DNA from 4 places in the Verminephrobacter aporrectodeae subsp. tuberculatae genome. Region 4 is predicted to be linked to each of the others. Evidence: predicted binding sites of a transcription regulator. Region 4 holds the regulator's gene; each other region holds the start of a gene.
What was found. Region 4 encodes FNR, which switches genes on or off when oxygen is low (the NO sensors DNR and NnrR bind a similar motif). Its sites were predicted from a motif close to TTGATNNNNATCAA; they were not measured.

Region 1: a site for FNR is predicted at 1,148-1,161, ahead of D5041_RS15775 (universal stress protein). Genes of this name have one in related genera too.
Region 2: a site for FNR is predicted at 1,105-1,118, ahead of D5041_RS08675 (DUF2189 domain-containing protein). Genes of this name have one in related genera too.
Region 3: a site for FNR is predicted at 998-1,011, ahead of D5041_RS20945 (universal stress protein). Genes of this name have one in related genera too.

What each region holds. Positions count from the first base shown of each region.
Region 1 is NZ_QZCX01000003.1:165,204-167,399, reverse strand. It holds gene D5041_RS15785 (N-acyl-D-amino-acid deacylase family protein) at 1-164, shown strand, start outside; gene D5041_RS15780 (metallophosphoesterase) at 261-1,106, shown strand; gene D5041_RS15775 (universal stress protein) at 1,217-1,639, shown strand; gene D5041_RS15770 (LysR family transcriptional regulator ArgP) at 1,665-2,196, opposite strand, start outside.
Region 2 is NZ_QZCX01000002.1:141,657-143,852, forward strand. It holds gene D5041_RS08670 (tripartite tricarboxylate transporter permease) at 1-1,059, shown strand, start outside; gene D5041_RS08675 (DUF2189 domain-containing protein) at 1,207-2,070, shown strand; gene D5041_RS08680 (DUF2788 domain-containing protein) at 2,067-2,196, shown strand, end outside.
Region 3 is NZ_QZCX01000003.1:1,313,408-1,315,603, forward strand. It holds gene mnmA (tRNA 2-thiouridine(34) synthase MnmA) at 1-356, opposite strand, end outside; gene D5041_RS20945 (universal stress protein) at 442-879, opposite strand; gene D5041_RS20950 (2OG-Fe dioxygenase family protein) at 1,049-1,828, opposite strand; gene nagZ (beta-N-acetylhexosaminidase) at 1,847-2,196, opposite strand, start outside.
Region 4 is NZ_QZCX01000001.1:422,400-424,595, reverse strand. It holds gene D5041_RS01470 (alkaline phosphatase D family protein) at 1-392, shown strand, start outside; gene D5041_RS01465 (fumarate/nitrate reduction transcriptional regulator Fnr) at 471-1,193, opposite strand; gene hemN (oxygen-independent coproporphyrinogen III oxidase) at 1,397-2,196, shown strand, end outside.

The DNA of each region.
Region 1 (2,196 bases), on a different contig from region 4:
TGTTCGACCCCGAAAGCATCGCCGACACCGCCACCTACGAGCAGCCGCGCGGCCTGAGCCGGGGAATCGACCAGGTGTTCGTCAACGGCGTGCTGACCTACCGCGGCGGCGACTCCGCCGGGGTGCGCGCACGCGCGGGCCGCATGCTCGTGCGCGGGGTCTGAGCCGCGCGTGCGCGTGCCCGGCTGCTGGTGGGGTCGGTGATTCTGATGAAATGGGGCCCCGCAGCCCCCACCCCAAGCGCCCAAAGCGCGCCCCGAATGAACATCCAGCTCCTGTCCGACCTGCACCTCGAGGTGCAGCCGCACTTCGTTCCGGAACCGACCCCGGACGCCAGCGTGCTGGTGCTCGCGGGCGACATCGGCTCGTACCAGCCCGGATCGCAGCTCGGCGACGACGACTTTGGCCTGGCCCGTTTCTCGCCGCTGCCGCAGTACGCGGGCTGGCCCACGCCAGTGCTTTTCGTCCCCGGCAACCACGAATACGACGCCCTGGACTTCGACGCCGCGCATCAGCGGCTGCGGTGCACCTGCGAGCGCCTGGGGATTACCTGGCTGGAGCGCGAGAGCGTGCTGCTGCAGGGCGTGCGCTTCGTCGGCACCACCCTCTGGAGCGACTTCGACGCGCTCGCCGGCGGCGCAGGCCCGAACGACCCCGGGCTGCGGCTGAAGCTGCGCGACAAGGCCTTTCGCGCAGCCAACTTCTATTTGCGCAGGACCGGGGGGACGCGCGCCGGGGTGCCGTTTCTCGCCGAACCCATGCGCGCGCAGGCGCTGGCCTGCCAGCAATGGCTCGAGGCCGCGCTGCAGGTACCGTTCGCAGGGCCGACCGTCGTGGTCACGCACTTTGCCCCCAGCCTGCGCAGCGCCGACCCGCGCTATGGGCTGGTTCCCGCAACCGCGGGCTTTTGCAACGCGCTCGACGCGCTGCTCGCGCGGGCCCGGCTGTGGCTGCACGGGCACCTGCACGCGCCCAGCGACTACTGGGTCCAGGGCACGCGCAGCGATGGTTCCGCCTGGCAATGCCGTGTGGTCGCCAACCCCCTGGGCTACGCGCGCAAGGGCGAGCAGACGGCGTTCCAGCCGCGCGGCTCGATCGCCGTATGATCGGCGCGCGGCGGGCATGGCTCGCTGCGCACAGGAAAAACCTGACCCAGGTCAAGAAGCCAGGCGCCCGCGCAGCGTAGTCTGCGCCATCCCTTCCCGGAGAGAACACCATGAACATCCTGCTCGCCGTCGATGGCAGCGCCTATACCAAAAAAATGCTGGCCTATCTGAGCACGCACGAGGACCTGCTCGGCAACAGCCACGCGTACACCCTGCTCACGGTGCAGCCCCCGCTGCCCGCACGGGCACGCGCCGCCTTGGGCAAGGAGGTCGTGGACGCCTACTACGAGGAAGAGGCCGAAGCGATCCTCGCTCCGGTGTGCAAGTTTCTCGCACGCCATGGCATCGAGGCCAAGCGCTGCGTCAAGGTGGGCGCGATTGGCGAGACCATTGCCAAGGTGGCCGACACCGGCCGCTTCGACCTGCTGGTCATGGGCTCGCACGGCCATGGCGCCCTTGCCACGCTGGTGCTCGGCGCGGTCACCACGCGGGTGCTGGCGCACAGCAAGATTCCCGTGCTGCTCGTGCGCTGACGGTCCGGGCCCGGGTCCGGGACGTTCAGGTGGACAGCGACCGGGTTGCGGCGCGCATGAGCGCGCGCGACAGGGTGTCGAGCAGTTCCGATTCCAGATTCCAGCAATGCCAGTACAACTGGATCGGCAGCGACCTGCCGGGCGCCAGGTCCACCATGCTGCCGTTTGCGATCGGGTCGCGCGCCAGCAACTCGGGCACCACGCCCACGGCCCAGCCTGCGGCCACGGCGCGCATCTGCGCCTCCGACCCCGGAACGAACAGGTGCTTGAGCGCCACGCGGTGGAGCCCGAACGCGCGCGCGACGAATTCCGCGGCCATATCGTCCTTGCGGTTGAACGACAGGAACGACACCTCGCGAAAGTTATGCGGCGTCAGCCCCTGCGGCAGGTACTGCTGCGCGTAGTCCGTGGACGCCACGGCCACGTAGTGCATGGCCCCCAGGGGAAGCATCTTGCAGCCGCGCAGCGCCTGTTCGAGCGTGGTCACGCAGCCGAGCACCTGGCCCGAGCGCAGCCATTCCTGGGTGAAGTCCTGGTCGTCGACGATGATTTCCAGC
Region 2 (2,196 bases), on a different contig from region 4:
GTGCTGGCCTTTACCACCGTGAGCGCGGTGCTCGGCAGGAGCACGCTGCGCGGCATGGTGGCGCTGTTCGTCGGTCTGGCCATGGGGCTTGTCGGAATCGACCAGATTACCGGGCAGGCGCGCTACACGGGCGGCGTTCCCGAGTTGATGGACGGCATCGAGGTGGTGTTGATCGCCGTGGGGCTGTTTGCCGTGGGCGAGGCTCTGTACAACGTGATGTACGAGGGCCGGACGCAGGAAACCCGCAACCGCCTGAGCGGCACGCACATGACCCGGCAGGAGTGGCGCCGCTCCTGGCCCGCTTGGTTGCGCGCCACGGCCATCGGTTTTCCGTTCGGCACCGTGCCCGCGGGCGGCAGCGAGATTCCCACCTTTCTGAGCTACGCGGCGGAAAAGAAGCTGAGCCGCTACCCGCAGGAGTTCGGCACCACCGGCGCCATCGAGGGCGTTGCCGGCCCCGAGGCGGCGAACAACGCGGCCATTACGGCGACGCTGATTCCGCTGCTCACGTTGGGGATTCCCACGTCCAATACCACGGCCATCCTGCTCGGCGCGTTCCAGAACTACGGCATACAGCCCGGCCCGCAGCTGTTCGACACCAACGCGGGGCTGGTCTGGGCGCTGATCGCTTCGATGTACATCGGCAATGTGATGCTGCTCATCCTGAACCTGCCCCTGGTGGGCCTGTGGGTGAAGCTGCTGAATATTCCCAAGCCCTATCTGTACGCGGGCATTTTGGTGTTCTCCACGCTGGGCGTGTACGGCATGCGCCAGAGCGCGTTCGACCTGGTGCTGCTGTACGCGATGGGCCTCTTGGGGGTGTTGATGCGCCGCTTCGATTTTCCGGCCGCGCCGGTGGTGGTGGGCATGATCCTCGGGCCCTTGGCCGAGGCGCAGCTGCGCAACGCCGTGTCGATTGGCGAAGGCCGGTGGTCGATCTTTCTGGAGCGCCCGGGTTCGCTGGCGCTGATCGTCGTCGTGCTCGCGCTGCTCATCCTGCCGCGCCTGCTGCGCCGCTGGGCGGCGCGCAAACTGGCTGCGCCGCCGCCGCCGGCCTGAGCTGCGCGCCGTCGCCCGCCCCCGTCCATGCAAGGGCACGGAATCTTGTCCTGGATCAAGGCTTTGGCGCGCTGCCGCGCGCGCATGGCTTGATCCCGCGGGCCGATGCCGCGACACTCCACCCGTCGCGCGCCGACCCGCCAAGCCATGCCCCGCCATCCCTGCGCCCTGCCCGCCATCCGCACGATCGGCCTGATGCAGCCCCTGGCGTGGCTGGCCCTGGCCTGGCGCGACATGGCCCGCGCGGGCTGGATCAGCTTTGCGCATGGCCTGGCGCTTGCGCTGTTTGGTGCGCTCATCCTTGCGGTAGCGCACAACCGGTTCTGGCTGCTGGCGGGCGCGTTGTCGGGTTTTCTGGTGGTCGCTCCCGCGTTGGCCGCGAGCCTGTACGCGCTGAGCCGCGCGCTCGAGCGCGGGGAACCGGCGAACACGGGCGTGGTGCTCAGGACGTGGCTCAACTGGCAGGACGGCCATGTCGACAAATGGGGCCGCGACTACTGGTGCATGGCGCAGTTCGGCGCCTTGCTGGCGCTCGCAGCGACGGGCTGGGTCGTGACCTCCGCCGCGCTCATCACACTGCTTGCGCCCGTTCCCGTCCTGACGCCGCTGGATTTTCTGCGCCACGTGGTGTTGGCCGGGGACGGCTGGTTGTTTGAACTCTGGCTGGCGCTGGGCAGCCTCATGGCCGCACCGATCTTTGCGTCCAGCGTGGTCGCCATGCCCCTGCTGCTGGACCGCCGCGCGAGCCTGCTCCAGGCCGTGCTCACGAGCTGGCAGGCGGTGCTCGGCAATCCGCTGCCGATGGCGTTCTGGGCCGCGCTGATCCTGGGGTTCACGCTGCTCGGCCTGGGGTCGCTGCTGCTCGGCTTGATCGCCGTCATGCCCCTGCTGGGCCACGCCAGCTGGCATGCCTACCGCGACCTGGTCGATGCAGCGCATCTGCCGCTGCGCGACGCGCCTGCGCCCGCACGCGGCGGCGGGACGGGTGGTGGTGATGGAGGGGCAGCGTGATCTTCGGCTTTACCGAGGCGCAGATCGCGGGCTTTTTCCTCACCTACGGCGTGGGGGCGTTCATCCTGTACATGCTGTTCATCATCGGCCAGCTGGCGTGGGAGTCCAAGGCGGGGCGCTTTGGCA
Region 3 (2,196 bases), on a different contig from region 4:
AGGCGCATGGCGTGGTCCAGAAAGGCCTTGAACTTGATCTCGGCGTTGCACAGCACGTCGGGATTGGGCGTGCGGCCAGCCTGGTACTCGCGCAGGAACGCGGCGAACACGCGCTCCCGGTAGTCGGCCGCGAAGTTCACATGCTCGATCTCGATGCCTATGACGTCGGCCACGGCCGCGGCATCGACGAAGTCGATGCGCGACGCGCAGTGCGCGCTGTCGTCATCGTCTTCCCAGTTCTTCATGAAGATGCCGACCACCTCGTGACCCTGCTGTTTCAGCAGGTGCGCGGTGACGGCGGAGTCCACGCCGCCGGAGAGGCCGACGACGATGCGCTGCTTGGCTGATGCAGTCATTGCCCGGATTGTATTTTTTGCGCCGCCGCTGCATTGCGCGGACGAGAGGCCGCGCCCCTGGCCGCGCCAGCACCCGGATGAGGCACTATTCGCGCACGACCAGCACCGGGATACGCACCACGCCCAGCACGCGCTGGGTGACGCTGCCCAGGACCAGCCTTTCCAACCCGCGGCGGCCGTGCGAGCCCATGACGATCAGGTCGGCGCCCGTGCTCTCGAGCGCGCGCAGGATGCCCTCATGCACCGCATGGCCCTCGCCCACCAGGGTGCTCACCGGCACGCCGGCCTCGGCCATGGCCCGCCGGGTGGCGTCCAGGGCGATGTTCGCCTCGGCGGTGGCGGCATTCGTGTACTGCGCCTGGCCGTAGGCGAAATCGGCGCCCACACCGGTAAAGGGATACGGGTCGATCACGTACACGGACGTCACGACGCTGCCAAAGGCCTTGGCCAGGGCCGCGGCCTTGGAGACGGCCAGCAGCGAGGTCTTGGAGCCATCGACAGGAACCAGAATATGCTCAAACATCATGCTTCTCCTTGGAAGTCGGAGGGGGAGCGGGTTGGTGGCCCGATCCGGAACAACGCTGCGGCGCACTGCCTGCACTGCAACTGCGCGAGTGTCCACGCCCGGCAGGCCCCGTATCTTGATGCGCATCAAGTTCCGGGTCGCGATGAACGGCGACGCAAGGCGGGCGTCAGGATTGTGCAGCCCCCTGCCTCGGCACGTCGGCTCCCTGAAAATTGCCGCGCCGGCAGGTCAGCACCAGCGTGTCGCGGTAACCGCCCTCGGCCAGGGGCAGGATGGGCGTGGATTCGTGGACCATGCGGGCGTCGTCGAGCAGCAGCAGCGACCATGGCTGCGCGAGCGTAAAGCGCTGGCCGCCGGGCGTGGCGGCCTCGAACACGCGCGTCTCCCCGCCCTTTACGCCCTCGCGCCGCACCAGGAACACCGCGACCAGGTCCACGCCGTCGCGGTGCGCGCCCTCGGGGGTGGGGCGGCCAATGCCGTCCGTGGTGTCGATGCGGAACTGGTGCGCCTCGACGAACCAGGCAACGGGGCTGTCCTGGCCTGCGAATACGGCGTCGGACACCCCGGCGAGCGCCAGCAGCAGCTGCCGCCACACGGGCTTGGCCACGGTGGCCGGCTCCATGGGCGCAAACCAGCGCTCCATGCCGCCATGCAGCGCGTTGTATTCCACGGGCTGCCAGTGCGCCCGGTGCGGCGCCTGCCGCAGTTGCTTCCCCTGCACCACGAAGCAGGCATGGCGCCGGCGGCGGTAGCGGCCGCCGTCCCGGAGGAATTCGTCGGGGGGCAGCGTGGCCCAGTCAGCGCCGAGGCCCATCAGATCGGAAAGATCGCAGCCGATCCAGCGGGCCACGTCGGCCGGCGCGAGCGCGGCGTAGCCCCGCTGGCGCAGTTGGCGGGCAGCGTCGCCGGCGGGGATGAACGGCGGGGGAAAAGTGACTTGGGTCATGGAGCGGCGGTTCTCCGTTCAGGGCAGCAGGGCCTGCGCCTCACAGTAGGCGGGCTGGCGCATCAGGGCGTCCCAGGCGAATAATGACGGGGTCCGGGGCAGCAGGGCCAGGCGGCGCGCCTGGCTGTCCGCGCGGGGCCGCCAGCGGCGCTCCACCCGGGCCTTTTCCAGGCCGACCATGCATTCATCGAGCGCCCTGCCCGCGTCCGCCACGCTCTGATTGCACAGCAGCACCAGATCGCAACCCGCGGCGAGCGCGGCGACGGCCGCGTCGGTATGGCTCACGGCCTGGCCATCGATATGGCGTGCGCCCTCCATGCCGAGGTCGTCGCTGAAGATGGCTCCGTGGAAACGCATCCGGCGGCGCA
Region 4 (2,196 bases):
GCCGCGAGCTGGAACTGGCGCAGCTGCTGCGCTTCATCAAGCAGCACGACATCAGGAACGTGGTGTGGGTCACGGCCGACGTGCACTATGCGTCGGCCACCTATTACACGCCGGAAAAGGCGCAGTTCACGGACTTCAAACCGTTCTGGGAGTTCGTCGGCGGCCCCTTGCACGCGGGCACTTTCGGCCCGGGCGAGATCGACCACAGCTTCGGCCCGGACGTGCGCTACGTCAGCGTTCCGGAGGGAATGAAGCAGAACCGCTCGCCGGCCGACCAACTCCAGTTCTTCGGCATTGGCAAGATCGACGCGAAGACCCGGGCGCTGACGATGTCCTTGCACGACGTTGACGGCAAGAATCTGTTTGGCGTCGAACTGTCGCCGGAGGCCTGACCCGAACGCGCCGCAACGGGGGCCCGGCTTGGCGCGTCGGGTCCTTGATCCAGCCGCGCAGCACGCCGGCCGCGCCTTTCAGTGGCAGGTCTGCTGGCTGTTCACGATGCGTTTGAGCGCGTCGATGTCCAGGAGGCGGACATGGCGCTGATTCACCTCGACGATGCCTTCTTCCACGAACTTGGAGAAGGTGCGGCTCACCGTCTCGAGCTTCAGTCCCAGATAGCTGCCGATTTCTTCGCGCGTCATGCGCAGCACCAGTTCGGAGCGCGAGAACCCCCGGGCATGCAGGCGCTGCACGAGATTCAGCAGGAATGCGGCCAGGCGTTCCTCGGCGCGCATGCTGCCCAGCAGCAGCATCACGCCGTGCTCGCGCACGATTTCGCGGCTCATGATCTTGTGCACGTGGTGCTGCAGGGCGGTGATTTCGCGGGACAACTCTTCGATGCGATCGAACGGCATGACGCAGACTTCGGCGTCTTCCAGCGCCAGCGCGTCGCAGGTGTGGTGGTCGTTGACGATGCCGTCGAGACCGATGATCTCGCCGGCCATCTGAAAGCCCGTGACCTGATCGCGGCCATCCTCGGTGGCCACGCAGGTCTTGAAGAAACCCGTGCGGATGGCGTAAAGCGAGGTAAAGGGTTCGCCGTTGCGAAACAGCGGTGTGCCGCGCCGGATCTTGCGTCGAACGGCCACGACCTCGTCGATGCGCTGCAATTCCTGTGCGTTCAGATCCACGGGCATGCATAGCTCGCGCAGGTTGCAGTTCGAGCAAGCGACTTTCATGGTCAGCGGATTCATCGGCATGTCGGGCGCATGGGCTGGGGGTCGAATGCCGAGCATAACGTGCCCGATGCGGCGGGAGCGCGCCTGACGCTGGCGGGAGGCTGACAGGCGGGCAAATAGGCTGCCCTGGGGTGACCCCGTGCATCGCTTGACTCAGGTCAAGGACATGTCCGGGGCGGTGCAGCACATTCGGGGTGCAAGCCAAGGATATTTTGCCCATGACCGCCGTCTCGCCCGATCTTCTGCACCGTTTTGACGTGCCAGGGCCACGCTATACCTCCTATCCGACGGCCGACCGTTTTGTCGAAGCCTTTGGTCAGGAGGACTATGTCCTGGCGCTGCAGGAGCGCCGCTCGGGCGCCCTGGCCAAGGCGCTGCCGTTGTCCCTGTACGTGCACATCCCTTTTTGCGCGTCGTTGTGCTACTACTGCGCGTGCAACAAGATCATCACCCGGCGGCACGATCGCGCCGAGGTCTATTTGCGCTACCTGGGCCGCGAGATCGATCTGCACACGGCGCACTGCGGCGTCGGGCAGGCGGTAAGCCAGCTGCATCTGGGGGGAGGCACGCCCACGTTCCTTTCGGACGCGGGACTGCAGGAGCTCATGCGCATGCTGCGGCGCAGCTTCAGCCTCGCGCCGGGCGGCGAGTACTCGATCGAAGTCGATCCGCGCACCGTCGATGCCGGGCGGCTGGCCTTGCTCGCGCAGCTGGGTTTCAACCGGCTGAGTCTGGGCGTGCAGGATTTCGATCCCCAGGTGCAGAAGGCGGTGCACCGCGTGCAGCCTGCGGAGCAGGTTTTTGCGCTGCGCGAGTCCGCGCGCGCGCTGGGCTTCGACTCGATGAACGTGGACCTGATCTACGGCTTGCCGCACCAGACGCCGCAGTCGTTCGAACGCACGCTGGCGCAGGTCACGCAGCTGCGCTCGGAGCGCATCGCGCTGTATGCGTACGCGCACCTGCCCGAGCGCTTCAAGTCGCAGCGGCGCATTCCTTTGGCGGCGCTGCCGAGCGCGTC